DNA from 4 places in the Paenarthrobacter sp. TA1.8 genome. Region 4 is predicted to be linked to each of the others. Evidence: riboswitches for the same ligand, from Rfam matches in the RefSeq annotation. Region 4 holds a riboswitch; each other region holds the start of a gene.
What was found. Region 4 has a riboswitch for S-adenosylmethionine ahead of ACNAOT_RS14980 (aminotransferase class V-fold PLP-dependent enzyme). Riboswitches for the same ligand answer to the same signal wherever they lie in the genome.
Positions count from the first base shown of each region.

Region 1: another riboswitch for S-adenosylmethionine. It lies ahead of ACNAOT_RS05590 (hypothetical protein); the one in region 4 lies ahead of ACNAOT_RS14980 (aminotransferase class V-fold PLP-dependent enzyme).
Region 2: another riboswitch for S-adenosylmethionine. It lies ahead of ACNAOT_RS20370 (DUF1737 domain-containing protein); the one in region 4 lies ahead of ACNAOT_RS14980 (aminotransferase class V-fold PLP-dependent enzyme).
Region 3: another riboswitch for S-adenosylmethionine. It lies ahead of metX (homoserine O-acetyltransferase MetX); the one in region 4 lies ahead of ACNAOT_RS14980 (aminotransferase class V-fold PLP-dependent enzyme).

Region 1 is NZ_CP184287.1:1,152,835-1,157,522, forward strand. Features, by position in the region: gene ACNAOT_RS05570 (matrixin family metalloprotease) at 1-131, opposite strand, end outside; gene ACNAOT_RS05575 (matrixin family metalloprotease) at 184-1,020, opposite strand; gene ACNAOT_RS05580 (VIT1/CCC1 transporter family protein) at 1,163-2,329, opposite strand; gene ACNAOT_RS05585 (hypothetical protein) at 2,585-2,776, shown strand; gene ACNAOT_RS05590 (hypothetical protein) at 2,801-3,100, opposite strand; SAM riboswitch class IV at 3,117-3,236, opposite strand; gene ACNAOT_RS05595 (sodium:solute symporter) at 3,648-4,688, opposite strand, start outside.
Region 2 is NZ_CP184287.1:4,370,030-4,374,717, forward strand. Features, by position in the region: gene ACNAOT_RS20360 (NtaA/DmoA family FMN-dependent monooxygenase) at 1-1,185, opposite strand, end outside; gene ACNAOT_RS20365 (SulP family inorganic anion transporter) at 1,340-3,043, shown strand; SAM riboswitch class IV at 3,127-3,238, shown strand; gene ACNAOT_RS20370 (DUF1737 domain-containing protein) at 3,252-3,518, shown strand; gene ACNAOT_RS20375 (rhodanese-like domain-containing protein) at 3,515-3,925, shown strand; gene ACNAOT_RS20380 (O-succinylhomoserine sulfhydrylase) at 3,926-4,688, shown strand, end outside.
Region 3 is NZ_CP184287.1:1,606,571-1,611,258, forward strand. Features, by position in the region: gene ACNAOT_RS07515 (bifunctional o-acetylhomoserine/o-acetylserine sulfhydrylase) at 226-1,542, shown strand; SAM riboswitch class IV at 1,705-1,821, shown strand; gene metX (homoserine O-acetyltransferase MetX) at 1,837-2,958, shown strand; gene ACNAOT_RS07525 (hypothetical protein) at 2,961-3,410, opposite strand; gene ACNAOT_RS07530 (winged helix DNA-binding domain-containing protein) at 3,473-4,600, opposite strand; gene ACNAOT_RS07535 (SGNH/GDSL hydrolase family protein) at 4,653-4,688, opposite strand, start outside.
Region 4 is NZ_CP184287.1:3,216,901-3,221,588, reverse strand. Features, by position in the region: gene ACNAOT_RS14990 (metal-dependent transcriptional regulator) at 1-581, opposite strand, end outside; gene ACNAOT_RS14985 (class I SAM-dependent methyltransferase) at 591-1,415, opposite strand; gene ACNAOT_RS14980 (aminotransferase class V-fold PLP-dependent enzyme) at 1,492-2,901, opposite strand; SAM riboswitch class IV at 2,934-3,047, opposite strand; gene hisN (histidinol-phosphatase) at 3,228-4,040, opposite strand; gene ACNAOT_RS14970 (ribosome small subunit-dependent GTPase A) at 4,097-4,688, opposite strand, start outside.

The sequences.
Region 1 (4,688 bases), 2.1 Mb from region 4:
CGCGGAAGGTAATTCGGACGAGGGGGATCGGGGTCCGGCCACTTGGGCGACCCATAAGGTTCCATGGAACCCCCTGACGTGGCGGCTGCGACGGGAAGTGGGGCGCCGCCGTCGGCCGTATTCGTCAGCATAAGTCCCACTCCACCGGGAGTCCATGCCGGGAATGCTTGAAGCGTGAAAGAGTCAGATGTCCTTGCGGCAGGGTGCCGAGGCGAGAAGATGAAGGCCATTCAGGTCGCCCGCCGCGAGGCCGTCGGGGGCGCCGATTTCCGGGTACATGAGTTGGATCGGGTCATCCACGTGGTCAAGGCCCATGACATGGCCCAGTTCGTGTTGCATGACTGCCAGGACGTAGTCGGCCCCGCCGGGACTCGCGAGTAGTTCCGTTACCTGTGGGGTGTCCAGCTCCAGGCTCCCGGTGATGTAGCTTTTGGGTCCCTTGTTGAGGGAGTACATGGTGCTGCCTCCCGTGCCGATGACGTTGTCTGCCAGCGCAGGGGCTTCCACCGGTGTGGTCCAGGAAATCAGCAGGGGAGCCCACCGGTCGCCGTATTTGGACGGCTGGTAGGGCTCGCGTCGGTCCACCGGCAACTCGTCAGTGGTGCCGTCGTCGATGAACTGGATGCCGGACGCCGCAGAAATATTTGCCAAGGCGGCGGTCAGGAGGGCGTCTGAGCCAATGGGTGCGGACGCATCGTTGACAACGTAATGGAGCGGACGGCAAGGCGAGTAACCTACCGGAGTGCCGTCGTCGTTCGTGGCCAGGAACTTGTACGAATCGTTGGTGGTGCCGGGCGCTGAAGGCGAGGCCAGTGGGGCGTCCGCCTCCTCAAGTCCGGGCGGCGGCGCGTCGAGGGGGCGCGCCGGTTCGGCTCCACCCGGCTGGTCCTCTGTGGTTCCCGGCACGCTCACGCCCGGGAACAGCGCGGTGATGCGAGGGTCGCCCTGCAGGAATCCACTGACCAGAACGGCGACGACGGCGGCAATGACGGCCATGAGGACGCCGCGGAGAACACGCAAGGCTGTTCCAGTGCGTCGGTGCTTCGGCACGCGCGTTGCTTCCCGCTCCGGGTCCACGGTTCTCCATTCCTGATGCCCTGGTCACGCGGGGCAGCGCGGAGGACGAACCAACATTACGGTCTCCGGACCGAGCCGTCCAAACTTAGACGATCGCTGCTCCGAACGCCAGGCCCAGCCCGTACGTGGCCGCCGCCGCTCCCAGGCCGATGGCAAGCTGCCGGAGCCCGCGGCTCAGCGGCGAGGTTCCGGACAACAAGCCGACGACGGCGCCGGTAGCCAGAAGCGCGATGCCCACCAGAACGCCGGCCACCAGCAAGGCGGCGATGCCCGTCATGCCGAAGATGAACGGCAGGATGGGCACAATGGCGCCCGAAGCGAAGAAGCAGAAGCTGGACATCGCTGCACCCCACGCCGAACCGACGGATTCATGATCGTCAGTGGGTGGCTTCTCCGGCTGCAAGGAAAGGCTGGGATCGCAGTCGCAGCTGAACAAGCCCATGCGCTCGGCAGCGCGGTGCTCCGCCGCTTCACGCGTCATGCCACGGGCCAAGTACACCAGGACCAACTCGTTGTGCTCGATGTCCAATGACGGTGCCGCGGTCAGAGTGGCCTGCGTGGGCAACGTGGCGTTAAGGAGTTCCCGCTGGGAACGAACCGAAACGTACTCGCCAGCACCCATGGAGAGGGCCCCGGCAAGGAGACCCGCGACGCCACTCATGAGCACCACGGGGCTGGGCACGCCGGTTGCGGCCATGCCCATGACCAGGGAAAGGTTGCTGACCAAACCGTCGTTGGCGCCGAAAACGGCCGCGCGGAAGGTTCCGGAGAGCCGGTTGCGTCCGCGTGTGGCCAAGCCCCGGACTACTTCTTCGTGTATTTGTTCATCGGCCACCATGGCAGGCGTCGCGGCAGGTTCGGTGCCGTACGGGGAACGGCCTTCGGCGCGCTGTGCCAGAGCGAGGACGAACACTGAACCGAAGTTGCGGGCCAGGAAGCCCAGGAACTGGCTGCGGGTGGAAGCTCCCTTGGGCATACCGGCATGCTCGCCAAGGAGCTTGAGCCAGTGGGCTTCGTGCCTGCCTTCGGCTTCGGCCAGGGCGAGCAGGATTTGGCGTTCTTCGCCGTCACGTCGCTGGGCCAGTTCGCGGTAGACGGCGGCCTCGGCACGCTCATCGGCCAGGTACTGCCGCCACCGGCGAATGTCCGCGTGCGAGGGCGGCGCGGGTTGCGTGCCGGAGTTTTCGGCGGTTGCTGGTTCGGGGGTGGGGTCCGGAGCGGAGCTCGACGAACTGTGGGATTCCTGGTGCATCTGCACTTTGTCTCCTGTGCTTGGTGGGGTAGTTGCGGCCCCATTGCACGCCCCACACTACCGCTTATCCGCGCGGATTTTTGGCTGGTATTCCTTAACTGGAATGTTCGGTGCACCGTAATTTCCTTGACCCTCGACGGTGCCGGTGCTCAGATGGAAGGACAGAGGCGGGGCCCTTCCGCCACTGGATTCCTGCATTCGGGTCAACGGGCTGAACCGCCCACCAGAACAGGCCCACGAGACGGAGGTTGCACCATGAACACCACCGAATCACACGCCAACTACCCGGAACGGACAACCATTGAGTCCGACCCGGCCTACGACTACGCCGAAGACCAGGAAGTGGACGAACCCTGGGTAGAGGAAGTGGACGCCCCCGAGGACGACGAACGCGTTGTCCCCATAGATGAAACCGAAGAGTTCCGCGAGGAAGACGAGGAAGCTTAGGCCTGGTCCCTGTGCCCTAGAGCCCTAGTGCCCTAGTGTGAAGTGACGTTGGACGCCCGCCCGTTTTCCGACGGCCGCAACAGTCACCGTTAGTGTCGTGGACGACTCACACCAGTGCGTCGGCCGGACGGCCTGGGCCAACGCCTGCGCGATGAGCTGCGGTTGGGCATGTCTGAACTGCTCGGTTCCAGCCTTGGCAGTGATGGTCACCGTGCCCAGGAAGAGGTCGACGGCGGGGATCACCGCGACCGTGGGGGTGGCCGTTCCGGCCGGGGTACTGGGTGCTGTTGTGTTTACCGGGGTGGTATCGCCTTGGTACGGCAAGGGACTGCTCCTTGGGGGAGTGCTCTTGCCCGCTCGGTTGTCTCTGGTCCGGGACGGGCCGCTTCCTCATCCGAACCACCCGTGAACATGGGGTTGGTGTGTGGCCAGTCGGAGCTTGGCACCACATCTCTTGAAGCTGGGACCACCCTACCGCATTGGTGTTCGGCCACCCGTTGGGGGGTGTGTTGTGGGGCCTGCTTGTGTTGTGGGGCCTGGTTTGCGCTCTTTGGGGTGGTTTTGGCGTGTAGAGCGGGCCTTCCAACGGGTGGGCGTGTGTTGTGGCCGGGTGTGTTGTGGGGCCTGCTTTGCGCTCTTTGGGGTGGTTTTGGCGTGTAGAGCGGGCCTTCCAACGGGTGGGGGTGTGTTGTGGGGCCTGGTGTGTTGTGGGGCCTGCTTTGCGCTCTTTGGGGTGGTTTTGGCGTGTAGAGCGGGCCTTCCAACGCATGCTTCCCGGGCATAGCGCAACGGCGGCGCCGCCCCGAAAAGGGGAGGCGCCGCCGTCGAACTTTACTTGTTACCTGAACGTTGCTTAGTTCTTTGTGCCCGCCTAGGAAGCGGGGGTGGTGAGCTCTTCCTCGGCCACGCGGGTACCGGCAACGCGATCCGTCCAGGCCTTCATGACTGCCGGATCCGTGGGCTTGCTGGCAAGTGAGACCACTATGTACACCAAAGCCGAGGCGATCAAACCGAAGTAGATGGGCTCGTTGGCGTAGATGCCATCGAGGGGAACTTCGGCGTTGATCTCAAGGATGATCATGGTTCCGAGGGTTACCACTGAACCGGCCGCCATGGACCATGCTGCGGCGATGCCCGTTCCACGCTTCCACACCAAGCCGCCAATGATGGCCACGAGGAGGCCGCCAACCAGGATGTCGTAGGCAATGGTCAGTGCGGCCACCACATCCTTGGTGGAGATGGCGATGATGATTGCAACGATCCCCAGGCCGAGTACCCAGTAACGGTTGGCCTTGACGTCGTGCTCAGGGTTATCGGAGTCGGAGGTGTCCACCTTCTTGCCAAACCAGCTGGCAACGAAAGGCATTACGTCTGCGCGGGCAACGGTTGCAGCAGCAATCAGTGCGCCTGACGCCGTGGACATCATTGCGGCCACAGCTGCAGCAAGAACCAAGCCGCCGATGCCAATGGGCAGGAGTCGGGTAGCGACCTCTGCGTAGACGTCGTCCTTGGCGGCGATTTCGATGCCGGAGAGGGCGACGCTGGCAGCCATGCCGATCAGGGCACCTGCGAAGCCGTAAAGGATGCAGTAGACGCCGGCGGTAGCGCCGCCCCAGCGGGCAACTGTGGGGTTCTTGGCGGTGAACACGCGCTGCCAGATGTCCTGACCGATGAGGAGGCCAAGGGTGTACACGACGAAATAGGTGATGATCGTCTGGAGGCCGATGCCGCCGATGTCGAAGAAGCTCTCATCGACGCGGGCTCGGATGCCGTCGAGGCCACCCGCGGCGTTCAGGGCGAAGGGGAGCATGAGGAAGAAGATTCCCACGGTCTTGATGACGAACTGGACCTGGTCGGCCAAGGTGATGGACCACATGCCGCCAATGGTGGAGTAGACCAGCACGATCGCGCC
Region 2 (4,688 bases), 1.2 Mb from region 4:
GCCACCCACTTCAGACCCTGTCGACTCCAGGTAGTCGGCGATTTCGCCAACCGTACCAATGATGGAATCACCCGCTCCTCCGCTGCGGGCCTGCAGGATCTGTCTCAGTGTGGAGCCCGGAGGGGCCGCCTTGGCGAAATGCTCCAGCGTTCCTTGGTTGCTGTTGGTGCTCAATTCGGGCAGCGGAGCGTCGAGGTCGAACTGTTTGAAGTCGATCACTGAAAGGTAGGAGATGGAGTTGAGTTGGCTGTCGATGTCGCGTTGGGTGAGTTCACGCCTCTGTGCCCGCAACTCCTCTGCTTCTGCCGTGGAACCAACAATGGTGGGCTTCAGGACGAAAAGAACCTTGATGTCGTCGGGATTGCGGCCTGCTTTTGCAGCTTCCGCGCGGATGGAATCCCGGTAGGACTTCATCCCGTCAACGCCGCGTGCCAAGGCAATGGCCACGTCGGCATGCCCACCGGCGAAGGCCTTACCCCGCGGCGACGCACCAGCTTGCACCAGGACGGGTTCTTCCGGCAAAGGCGCAGTGTTCAGCGGACCCCTGACCTTGAAAAAGTCGCCCTCATGGTTGATAGGGTGCACTTTGCTGTGATCCGCGAACACCCCCGCCTCAACGTCCTCAAGCACAGCGCCAGGTTCCCAACTCCGCCAGAGCCGCCTGACGACGTCGACGAATTCCTCCGCTTTCCCGTACCGGAGGTCGTGTTCGATCTGCTGGTCCAGCCCATAATTCTGGGCGGCGAGGTCGCTGCCGGACGTGACTACGTTCCAGCCGAGCTGCCCTTCTGAGAAGTGTTGCAGCGTGGCCAGGAGCCGGGCGGCAGTGAAGGGCGGGTAGAAGGAAGCGCTGACCGTCGGGACGATCCCTAAATGCTCCGTGGCTGAGAGAAGGTACGGGACCAGCGCCAGCGGATCATGCTTCGGAGCGAACGACGCGTGCGCCAGGGAGACCTCGGCCGTGCCGCCGTAAGTATCCGGGACGGTGAGGGAATCCTCGATGATGAACAGGTCCAACCCGGATTGTTCAAAGGCCCGGACAGCCTCCTGGTACAGGGCGGGTTTCTTCCAGTCATAGCCCAGGCTGTAGCCGGGAGTCCCCCAGCCCTGGACACCAAAACCGTGTCCCACGAACCATCCAAAGTGCAGCATGGGCTTGAGTGTAGAACTGCTCTGTCCGTTCACCGCGACCTGATTTCATGCGAAGTTACAGGGGGTCGTACTGCGTCAATTATGCTCCCGGGGCGTCACATTTGGGCGGGACTGATGACGGTCCGGATTTTCCACATACGGCCGTCGCATTGTTTCGAAAACAGCATGGGTCGGGAATGATCGCTGTATGAGTTCACCCACCCGTTCTTCCGCCAAGTCCGCCAAGGACCGGCTTTCGGGCGTCTGGGCGCTCAAGGGCTACAAACGCGAATGGCTCCGGCACGACGTCGTGGCAGGTGCTGCCCTCTTCGCCCTGCTGGTACCCGCCGGTATGGCCTATGCGCAGGCGGCCGGCCTTCCACCGGTCACCGGTCTCTATGCCACTGTGGTCCCGCTGCTGGTTTACGCGTTTGTGGGGCCTTCCCGCATCCTGGTCCTCGGCCCCGATTCTTCCCTCGCCCCCATGATTGCCGCGGCAATCGTGCCGCTGGCAGCGGGTAGCAGCGAAAAGTCGGTAGCGCTCGCCGGACTCCTGGCCGTGTTAATTGGGGTGATCATGCTGGCCGGGTCGGCCCTCAAACTCGGGACCATCACTGGACTGCTCTCCAAACCCATCAGGCTCGGATACCTGAACGGGATCGCTTTGCTGGTGGCCCTTTCGCAGCTGCCGGCATTCCTGGGGATAGAGGCCGACGGCGACATCTGGCAAAAGCTTGCGAAGGTCACCACCGGGGTGCTGGGTGGCGAGGTCAACATCACCGCGCTGCTGCTGGGCGTGGGTTCGCTGGCGCTGATCTGGATTCCCCGGCTGCTGAAGTGGAAAGTGCCGGGTGTGCTGCTGGCGGTGGTCGGCTCGTGCGTCGCAACGGCCGTTTGGAGCCTCAACGACGACGTCAAGGTCACCGGAGTCCTGCCGCAGGGCCTCCCGATGCCCGCGCTCGGCGGCATTGGCTGGGCGGACGCACTCACCCTGCTTCCCGCTGCGGCAGGGATCGCCCTCATGGCCTTCGCGGACACCGGCGTCCTGTCCCAAACATTGGCAGCCAAGGAAGGCAAGAAGGTTTCCGGCAACAGGGAAATGGCAGCACTTGGGGCAGCCAATGCTGCCACGGGCCTGCTGGGCGGATTCCCCATCTCCGGCAGTACATCGAGGACCCCTGTGGCTGTGGACGCTGGTGCCAAGTCCCAGATGACCGGCGTGGTGGGTTCGGTGCTGGTGCTTGCTTTCATGCTGCTGGCTCCAGGGGTGACCGAGTACCTTCCGTCCGCCACCTTGGCCGCCGTCGTGATTGCCGCAGCGATAGCCCTGGCGGACCCGGCCGGCGTCCGGCGCCTGTTGAGCCTGAGCCGGAGCGAATCCGTGGTGGTGATGTTGGCTGCGTTCCTCGGCGTCCTTACAGTAGGTGTGCTCCAGGGAATCGTGGTGGCCATAGCATTGGCGCTCTTGGACTTCGTGCGGCGGGCCTGGGATCCATACCGAACAGAACTCGGTGCCGAAGAAGGGCTCCCGGGGTACCACGATCTTGAACGACACCCCAACGGCGCACGCATCCCCGGGCTCCTGATCCTCCGTTTCGATGCACCGCTGTTCTTCGGCAACGGGCAGGTTCTTGCAAGCTTTGTCCGGGAACAACTGGACGAAGCTTCGGATGATATCTCCCACGTCATCCTGGCGGCGGAACCCATCACAGGCATCGACACCACGGCCCTGGACGACCTCGTCACGCTGGATGAATGGTTGGCCCGTCATGGCGTGGATCTGGTGTTCGCCGAACTCAAAGGACCGGTGAAGGACAAGCTGATCCGCCTCGGAACGGCAGCACGTTTCACGCCGGACCACTTCTTTCCTACAGTCGGCGCCGCCGTCCGCACGCTCAGGGACGAAGAGTGAAACGGCCGCCGATTACGCAACATGACGGCCGCCCCACCACTCGCAAGTGCGGCCGGATGCCCGTGGATGTTACGTTTTTCTTGAGTAATGAGTACCAGCGCAAAGCCCTGACTTGCTGGTCGGCAACCCTCTCTCCGGCGGGGTGCCTCAGGTGACTACTCGGCGTATCGACAATTCGTACTGCAAGCGTGACTGAGGAGCACCAGCTATGCCTGAACCCACTGAAGAAAAACTCTCCTACCGCCTGGTGACAGGCCCGGACACCCGCGACTTCTGCGAGCGCATCCACAATGCCCTCGCCGAAGGTTACGTCCTCCACGGGAGCCCGGCAGCTACGTTCAACGGCACGGACGTCATCGTTGCCCAAGCCGTTGTCCTGCCGACCGCGATCGCCACAGCGGATGCCGCAGTGGCCAATGCCGTTGACCAGTTGGAGAACTACGACGACGAAGAAGCGTTCGAGGGCCACGCATGAGCTACGCAGGTGACCTGACCCCGCACGACGCGTGGGCCAAACTTCAAGACGGTGCCATCCTGGTTGACGTCCGGACCGAGGGCGAATGGGCCCACATTGGAATCCCTGACACCAAAGCTACCGAGAACGACCCCCTGTTCATCCAGTGGAACTTGGCCGGCGGAATTCCGAACTCCCGCTTTATTGAAGACCTTCAGCAACAGGCTCCCGAGGACGACGGCGTTGAGCTCGTTTTCCTATGCCGTTCCGGGCAACGCTCCATCTCGGCGGCCATCGCCGCAACCCAGGCCGGCTTCACTGCCTACAACGTCCTGGAGGGCTTCGAAGGCGAACCGGACCGCTACGGTGAGCGCACCGTCAATGGTTGGAAGAACCGTGGCCTGCCGACGAATCTGGGGACCGAGTAAGTGACTTTTAATCCCGACGCCGCCGGCTGGAGCCCTGACACCCAGGCCGTCCGCGGTGGCCTTGACCGCACCAATTTCCAGGAAACGTCCGAACCCGTTTTCCTGAACTCCGGTTTCGTCTACGAATCCGCTGCCGCCGCCGAACGTGCCTTCACCGGCGAGGACGAACGATTCGTCTACTCCCGTTACGGCAACCCGTCCGTGGCCACGTTCCAGGAGCGGCTGCGGCTGCTCGAAGGAACCGAGGCGTGCTTCGCGACGGCGTCCGGCATGTCTGCAGTCTTCACCGCCCTGGGTGCCTTGCTGGCTGCCGGTGACCGTGTGGTTGCTGCCCGCTCGCTGTTCGGCTCCTGCTTCGTGATCCTCAACGAGATCCTTCCCCGGTGGGGCGTGGAGACGGTCTTTGTTGACGGACCCGACCTTGAGCAGTGGCGCGAAGCCCTGTCCGAGCCCACCACTGCGGTGTTCTTCGAGTCACCGTCCAACCCCATGCAGGAGATCGTCGATATCGCTGCCGTCAGCGAACTGGCCCATGCCGCCGGGGCGACTGTCGTCGTCGACAATGTCTTTGCCACTCCCCTGCTGCAACGCTGTGGTGAGCTGGGTGCAGACGTGATCGTGTACTCCGGGACCAAGCACATTGATGGCCAGGGACGAGTCCTTGGCGGCGCGATCCTAGGCACCAAGGAATTCATCGATGGTCCGGTCAAGCAGCTCATGCGACACACCGGCCCGTCATTGTCGGCGTTCAATGCCTGGGTGC
Region 3 (4,688 bases), 1.6 Mb from region 4:
CTTCATCTTGGCACTTTGTGATCGGGGTCTCAGCTAAGTCAAGCCTAACTAAGGTGGGATGTATATAACCGGTGGTAAGGGGCGTCATGGAGGGACGCGGGAAGACCGAAAGATTCCCCAGGCGTCACAAAGCTGTCTTCGCCTCCGGACAGTTCCTAGACTGGCCCCAGCTCGCACCGCTTCACCTTGCCCGCCAAACCCATGCGTCACGAACAGGAGAACTCCATGTCCCAAGGATGGTCTTTCGAAACCCGCCAGATCCACGCCGGTCAAGAGCCCGACGCCGCCACAGGGGCGCGCTCGCTTCCGATCTACCAGACCACGTCCTTCGTGTTCCCCAGTGCCGAGAGCGCCGCCAATCGCTTTGCCCTGGCCGAGCTCGCTCCCATCTACACCCGAATCGGCAACCCGACGCAGGATGCGGTGGAGCAGCGGGTTGCGAGCCTTGAGGGTGGCCTGGGTGCCCTCTTGCTCAGCTCCGGACAGGCTGCGGAGACGTTCGCCATCCTGAATATCGCCGAGGCGGGCGACCACATCGTAGCGAGCCCCAGCCTGTATGGCGGCACATACAACCTGCTGGCGCACACGCTGAAGAAGTTCGGCATTTCGGTCACGTTCGTCGAGGACCCGGACAATCTGGACCAGTGGCGTGACGCCGTACGGCCGAACACCAAGCTGTTCTTCGGCGAGGTCGTCTCCAACCCGCGCCAGGATGTCCTGGACATCGAGGGCATCGCCCGCACCGCACATGCGGCCGGCGTTCCCCTCATTGTGGACAACACCCTGTCCACGCCTTACCTCATCCGTCCCATCGAGTGGGGAGCGGACATCGTGGTCCATTCCGCGACCAAGTACCTGGGTGGTCACGGTTCGGCAATCGCCGGTGTGATTGTGGACTCCGGCAACTTCGACTTCGGCAAGGACCCGGACCGCTTCCCTGGCTTCAATACCCCGGACCCCAGCTACAACGGTCTGGTCTACGCCCGGGACCTCGGCAAGGACGGTGCACTGGGCGCGAACCTCTCCTACATCCTCAAGGCCCGAGTCCAGTTGCTTCGCGATCTCGGCTCTGCCGTGTCCCCGTTCAACGCCTTCCTCATTGCCCAGGGCCTGGAGACCTTGAGCCTGCGCGTGGAACGCCATGTTGCCAACGCCACCAAGGTGGCCGAATGGCTTGAAAACCACGACGACGTCGAATCGGTCGCCTATGCGGGCCTGCCGTCCAGCCCGTGGTACGACCGCGGCCGGAAGTACGGACCCAAGGGCACAGGCGCCATCGTTGCCTTCAACATCAAGGGCGGCGTCGAAGCCGGCAAGCGCTTCGTGGACGGCCTGGAGCTGCACTCGCACGTTGCCAACATCGGTGATGTCCGCTCGCTGGTCATCCACCCGGCGTCGACTACACACAGCCAATTGACGGTGGAACAGCAGGTCGCCGCCGGCGTCAACCCCGGCCTCGTGCGCTTGTCCGTGGGCATCGAGCACGTTGATGACATCATCGCCGACCTCGAAGCGGGCTTCCGGGCCGCCAAGGGCGCCTAACGCCGCGGCTTTGAGTCACAGCCCGGCTGCCGCCCGCGTCGACGATTATTCGCCGGGCGGCAGTTCCGGGTGCTCGTTCGTGAACGAAGACGCCCTAAACCGTCACACTGTTGTCACATTCTTCGCCAGAACCACCCTGCATTTCCTAGACTCTTGGTATTAGGTCATGAGTGCCAGCACACAGCCCCGGCTTGCTGGCCGGCAACCCTCCTACGCGGTGGGGTGCCCCGGGTGAAGACCTGGCCTGTTCGCACGCAAGGCGACGGGCAAGCGCGAGGTTAAGGTGTCAAAGGAATGACCATTACTGCTACAGCCCTTCCCAAATCCGGAGAAGAAGACGGAACCGTCAAGTACGCCGGCATCGGGCCGTTGGAACTTGAGGCCGGCGGATTCCTCCCCGATGTCGTCCTCGCTTATGAGACCTGGGGGCAGCTGAATGCCGAGGCCTCCAATGCCGTCCTCATCCAGCATGCGCTCACGGGCAGCACTCACGTAGCCCGTGGAGCCACCGACGAGGAAGGTTGGTGGGAGCAACTCGTTGGGCCGGGTGCCACCATCGACACCAACAAGTTTTTTGTCATCTCCATCAACATCGTGGGCGGTTGTTATGGCAGCACCGGCCCATCGTCAGAAGCACCGGACGGACGTCCTTGGGGCTCACGTTTTCCGTTGGTCACGCTGCGCGACAGCACGGAGGCTGAGGCGCGCCTCGCCGATGCCTTGGGAATCGATGCCTGGCACGCTGTGCTGGGCGGTTCCATGGGCGGCGCCAGGGCCCTTGAATGGGCTGTTACGTTCCCTGACAGGGTCAAACGCTGCGCCGTAATTTCGGTGGGCGCCTACAGTACGGCCGAGCAGATTGCCTTTGCTCAAGCCCAAACCTTGGCCATCAGGCAGGACCCGAACTTCAATAACGGTGACTATTACGGCGGCACTGCACCTGAACATGGTTTGGCACTGGCCCGACGCATCGCCCACATCACTTACCGCTCAGCCTTGGAGTTGGATTTCCGCTTCGGCAGGGAAGCCCAGCACCAGGAGACACCACTCGCCGCCGCGGTGTTGGGGGAGCGTGGCCGCTACCAGGTGGAAAGCTACCTGGACCACCAGGGAACGAAGCTGGTCCGCCGTTTTGATGCCAACAGCTACATCGCCATCACCGAAGCCCTGATGTCCCACGACGTCGCCAGGGGCCGCGGCCCGCTGGAACAGGCGTTGTCGCGCGCTACGGCTGAGTTCTTCGTGGCGGCGGTGGACAGCGACAGGCTCTACTTCCCGGCACAGTCGCGGGAACTTGCCGCGGCGCTACCTGGGAATGTGCCGGTCCACCTCATTGAGGCTCCGATTGGTCACGATGGCTTCCTCACTGAGATCGGCCAGCTCTCAGCACAACTCCGCGAATCATTCTTCGCCTAGCCCTAGCCGTTCATGATTTCGCCGCGCTGCTTCATGTAATCCTCCATGGCGATCTCGCCGTTGCTGAACTTCGTGTCCAGCTCCGCCAACTTGCGGGCGCGGAATCCCTGCGGCTCCGAAGCGCCCGCTGAGGGGAACGGTGCCGGGGATGAAGGGTTCGACGGCGGCCCGGCCTGCGGTGTCGAATCCGCGGGGCGGATGACGGTCGGCTCGGAAGGGTACCCGGGGTAATTCTGACCTGGGTAACCCTGCGTCGGGTATCCCTGACCTGGATAATTCTGCTGCGGGTAATTCTGTGGTGGATACCCTGGTCCGGGCAGATTCTGCTGTGGGTAGCCGGGGTCGCGGAAGTTATTGTCCTGGATCCGACGCGCCCGGGAGCGGTTGTACATGCGGATCCCGAGTGGAATCAGCCAAGAGCAGACGATGATCCAGAAGATCAGATTGTTCACAGTGCAGGCCTCCTAGGTCTCATCCCAGCTTAGTCCTGACCAGCAAAACCACTGCGGCTGCTTCAGACCAGCTCGGTCTGCATGCCCAGGAACCGGCCGTAGCGATCCACCTCCGACTGCAAGGCCTCCTGCTCTTTTGCGGTGGTGGGCCGGTTCATTCGGACGTCCACTTCGCAGGTTCTGCCGGAGAAGCCATGGCGCCACCATCCGGCCAACCTGCCGTCCAGCAGGACCACGTGCATGGGTCCGTTGTCCTCGGGGAAGATGGGCGCCGTGCCACCAAGGAAGTGCCGGGACTGTGAGTAGCCCATCACGTATTCGTCGTAACACTGGATGAGGTCGACGCGGGGAAGCCCGGGATCCTCGGCGGGCAAAGGCTTGTCACCACCCGCGAGAGCGTCCGCTTCCTCGGAAGCCAGATAAAAGTCGAAACCATCACACTGCGCCGCCTCCAGACTCCCGGGGGACATGTCACCCGCCACCTCGATTCCCCGCTTTACGTCTTTCATGGTCAACCCGGACCACGCCGCACAGTCCTTGACCGTGGCGGGCCCCCGGCTGGTGAAGTATCGGAGTGCCAACCGTCCAAGAGCCTGTTCGCGGCCTTCGGCGGTCAGAGGCTTAAGAGCCGAACCGGGTACCCGTTCGTCGAACAGGGCATACGTTTGTTTCAGGGCGCCGCCTGCAGAACGGACGGGTGAGCCGCTGACCAGGACACCGCTGATTTCCGCGTGCATGAGGTGGTAGATGAAGCCCAGGCCCTTGCTGGGAAATCCGGACTGTCCCAGGACTTCGGCCAGTTCCTCGCGCGTCTTGTGCGCTCCATCGGCCACAGCGGCGGCGAGGATTCGGCCGCTCTTGGCAGCAGAGTCCTCATCGATTCCTGTTTGCCGGTACATGCCTTTGTTGCCTTGGTGGAGGCGATCTGCGGACAACGCCATCAACCAGCCAAGATCGTCCCGATGCACAAAATGCCACGTGGGCCGGAGAATATGGGTCCGCAGGATGGTTCCGTCGGCTACCGCCTGCTCAACGCTTAAGGCAGTGACCATCGATGAAGTGCTGGTGGAGCTTCTCTGTGCGAGAGTCCACCTCGCATAGGGGAACTCCTGCGATTGGACGGCCAGGAGGTTGCGGACCACGTCCCCGGGACTTCCGGCGTAGGGAGCCCGCAGCTGCTGCCGCCGCAACCGAATCCTCCGAATAGCCTCCCCATGCAGGGAGCTGGCACCCGACGTCACGTCAGCGGCGCGGCAGCAAGGTGCCGGTGGAACCGAA
Region 4 (4,688 bases):
AAGGGTTTGCGGCCCACCACTTCAACGGGCGCGTCCAAGGAAATTTCTTCAGAGGCAAGGTATCGCAAGAGGTCCGGATTCTCATCGCTGATTCGCGTGATCCTGCCTGAGTGGCCCTGATCCAGTTCAATCATTCGGTAAGCGTGCGGCAAGTCGACCGAACCATCTGCCGAGGGAATCGGGTCTCCGTGTGGGTCCCGGACAGGATGTCCAAGCTTGGCCGACATCCGCTCAATGAACGTATCGGACACAGCGTGTTCCAACATTTCGGCTTCGTCGTGGACCTCGTCCCAGCTGTAGCCGAGTTCATCCACCAAGTACGTCTCAATCAGCCGGTGCCGGCGCACCATGGACAGCGCGAGCCGCATTCCCTGAGTGGTCAGCCTGATGGCGCTGTAAGGCTGGTGATCGACCAGGCCTTGGTCCTTGAGCTTGCGCACCATCTCAGACACCGAGGAGTTAGCCACTCCCAGGCGCTGGGCAAGTTGGGACGACGTAATTGGTTTGTCCTGCCACTCCGTGTAGGAGTAGATGACCTTGACGTAGTCCTCGATCGAGGATGAGGGCGTACTGGTCTTCACACCCCAAGCCTACCGTGGCGTTGTACCTTGAACCTTGACTGCCCGCCAGGTCTGCGTCATGTAGGGCAACCCGATGGTTTCACCAGGGACATGGCCGAGGTGGTCGTAGAGGTACCACTCCAGGTTGCCCATGACCTTCGCACGGGTGGCGTCGTTGGCGCGGAGGTAGTAGCTGCGCGACTTGGTCAGTTCCATGATGTCCTCCGGCGTCAGGGCATCCTCCCACCGGGTCAGATGACTTTCCAAACCTTCAAACTCCGGGCCGATGACTGGCCGGAATCCGGGCTTGTGGACATCGCCTGCATGCATGATGCGTGAAAGGCGGTGAACCCACGGGATTGAAGTGTCCAGTTGATTCCAGATCAGTCCCAAGATCCCATGAGGCCGCAGGATCCGGGCGATCTCCGTGCTCGCTGCGAGGGGCTCGCACCAGTGCCAGGCCTGGGCAACGCTGACGACGTCGAATGCTGAGTCCGTCAGTCCAGTTGCCTCGGCCGTTCCCTCCAGCGCACTGACGTGGGGGTAGGCTTTTCGCAATTGCTCCAACATGTCCGTGGAAGGATCGACCGCGGTAACCGCCAAGCCGCGTTCTACGAGGAGTGCCGTGAACTTTCCTGTGCCGGCTCCGAGGTCCGCCGCTGACCTTGCCCCCGGAGGAACCAGCCAGTCCACGGAATCGGCGGGGTAGCCGGGTCGCACGCGGTCATAGTGTTCGCCGCCGTCCTGGAAGCTCTGACCGAGTTCATGCCGGCGGGAAGCATGCAGCCTTGGACCACGCGGCCCGGCTGGTCCGGGAGTACGTGGCTGTCCGCTGGAGGCAGCCGGTGAACGCAGGGCCACGAAAGCTCCTTCACAGGGTCGCTAAAAGTACCCTATGAATTTACCGCAGTGTTCCTGGTCCGCAGTGTTCCTAGTCAACAGTGCAGGGAGCTGCGCCCGCAGTGCCGGGAGTGTTCGGGGCCCATTCGGGGTAGCTGCGATGGTCATTTGCAGGAACCCAACGGCCCTCGTCCACCACGTAGTCCCATCCCAGTCCGTCGCGCTTGAGTCCTTCGATGCCTGCGAGCAGCCTGGTGGCGTCCTCCAACCGGGAGCCGACGCCGAAGCTGGCGCGCAGGGATCCGGAGGGGAGCCCGAGGCGTTTGAGGAGCGGGTGGGCGCAGAACCGGCCATCACGGAGGCCAACCCCGTGCTCGGCCGCCAGGTAAGCCGCAACCAGCCCGGCGTCGAATCCTTCTACGGAGAAGTTGACCACACCGATGGTGTCCAGGGAGTCAGCGAAGATCTTGTGGACGGTCACGCCATCGATGGCCTCCAGGCCCTGCACCAGGTACGAGCGGATGGCGGACTCGTGGGCATGCCACGCGTCCTGATCGAGCCCTGCGAGGACTTGGGTGGCGCGGGCAAGTGTCGCGGCGCCCAGCACGTTGGGGGAGCCGCCCTCGTGGCGCGCCGGGCCCGCGGCCCAGCTCACTGAGTCCAGGCGCGCTTCACGTACCGCGCCGCCTCCGGCCAGGTGCGGTATGCCGGCGTCGAGCCAGTCCGGACGACCCACCACGACACCCGCGCCGAAGGGGGCATAAAGCTTGTGTCCGGAGAAGACGATGTAGTCGACGTCCGCCTCGGTGATGTTGATCCGGCGATGAGGTGCGAGCTGCGCAGCGTCCACCACGATCCTTGCGCCGTGTTCGTGGGCAAGCGAAGCAAGGCGCGCGATGGGAAGAATTTCCCCCGTCACGTTCGAGGCGCCGGTAACAGCCAGCAGGCTGACCCCGCCCTGGGCAAGTTCGGCCTCGAGCTTGTCCACCGTTTCGGCCAGGGTTGGTGCCGCGACGACGCTGCGGTGGGGGACTCCCTGCCACGGAAGCAAGTTGGCGTGGTGCTCGATGTCCAAGTACAGGACCTCGCCCGCAAATTGGCCATCCACCTGCGGGAGGCATCCGGCCAGGAGGTTCAACGAGTCAGTGGTGTTCCGTGTGAAGATCACTGAGTCATCGGCACGCCCGCCGACGAAATCACGGACGATGTTCCGCGAGTTCTCGTACACCGACGTGCTGATTTGGGAGGCGTACCCGGCGCCCCGGTGAACGCTGGCGTAGTAGGGCAGGACCTCGTTGAGGTAGGCCGAAACGATGGTCAGGGCCGGGGCCGATGCGCCGTAGTCCAAGTTTGCGTAGCGGACGTGGCCACCCTGAATCAGGGGAGCCTGAAGCTCAGCGCCAGTGACCGCGGCAAGCGGACGCAGAGCGGTTATCGTCTCCGCTGTGGATTCTTCAACAAAGGACGGAATGGTGGTGGAGTTGAACGTGACAGTACTCATGGAACCTCACTCAAGAGGGACCCCCATAGGGGGATCCGCGCTTGCCGCATCCGTTCCGGACCGGCCGGGTCGTCACCCGGGGCACCCCACCGCGAATGGAGGGTTGCCGGCCAGCAAACCGGGGTTTAGCGCTGGCACTCGTGACCTGTAAAAAAGGCTAAGGCACGTCCGGGGAGGCTTCCAAAGCCGCTTCCTTTTGTTAAGCCCTTTGTTACGTCGAATGCGAAATCCCTTCTTCGCCGAATAAAAAACGGCGGAGACCCCCTGCGGGGGCCATCCGCCGTCGAAAATTCCGCCTGCCGCTGGGTGGCCAGGCGTGGATAAGTTTAGAGAAGGTCGTCCAATCCGGGGTTGAGGCGCTTGAGGACCTCGGAGTGCAGGATCGAGTTGGTGGCCAGGGCGTTACCGCCAAACGGACCGTCTTCGCCTTCCAAGGATGTGAAACGGCCGCCTGCCTCGGTGACGATCGGGACGAGTGCTGCCATGTCGTAGAGGTTCAGTTCAGGCTCGCAAGCGATATCCACTGCCCCCTCGGCCACGAGGCAATACGACCAGAAATCACCATAGGCGCGTGTCCGCCAGATGTCTTCCGTCAGCCCCAGGAATTCATCCAGGTTGCCGCGTTCCTTCCACCCCGAAAGGCTGGAATATGACATGGAGGCGTCAGCCAGGCGGGAAACGTTGGACACCTTGAGCCGCGTTGCCGAGGCCAGGGAGCGGCCCATGTAGGCGCCCATGTCCTTCGCAGCCCACCATCGCTTGCCCAGCGCAGGCGCACTGACTACGCCCACCACAGGTTCCCCCTCATCCACGAGGGCGATCAACGTTGCCCACACCGGGACACCACGGACAAAGTTCTTGGTCCCGTCGATGGGGTCTATGATCCAGCGACGTGAACCGTGACCGCTGCTGCCGAACTCCTCGCCCAGGACCGCGTCCCGCGGACGGGAGCGGGACAGTTGACCGCGGATTGCTTCCTCTGCGGCCTTGTCAGCGTCAGTGACAGGTGTGAGGTCGGGCTTGGTTTCGATCTGCAGGTCCAGTGCCTTGAAGCGATCCATGGTCTGGGCGTCGACTGAATCGGCGAGGACGTGGGCCAGGCGCAGGTCATCGTTGTAGGTGGAAACGGGATGGGTCATGCCACCAAACTATCCTGAATCGTTCGCTGCATTGGGGACGTGAAGCAGACAACGAATCAGTTGACGGTGCCCAGTTCCTTGGTCTCTTTCGCTTCGAGCCTTGGGTCTGCACCCAGCAAGCGGCGCAAGGAGGCCAACCGGGCCACTCCCGATGGCCCGGCATGGCCATCGTTCACCCATGCATCCAGCCCGCAATTGGTGGCTGTGGCACCGTGCTTGCAGCCGCGGTCGCAGGTCTCGGTGCCGGGCTCAAGGTCCGGGAACGAGTGCAGTATCCGGTCCGGATCCACATGCGCCAAGCCGAAGGAGCGGATTCCGGGAGTATCGATGATCCAGCTGCCGGACGGTGCATCGTCCAGCTTCAACGCCAAAGCCGAGGATGATGTGTGCCTGCCACGGCCCGTAACCGCGTTGACGCCTCCAGTGGCGCGCTCTGCGCCTGTCAGCGCGTTGACCATGGTGGATTTGCCAACGCCGGAGTGACCGAGCATGACGGTGACTTTTCCACCCAAGTGCGAGCGGAGTTGGGATACGGCGACCTTGTCCAGCCGGGCTGATAGTCCGTCATCGGAACGGGCATCGATGCCGCCGGCCTCGGAGTCAGCGGTCCGGCTGATGATTACGGGAAAATCCAAGCTCAGGTAATTG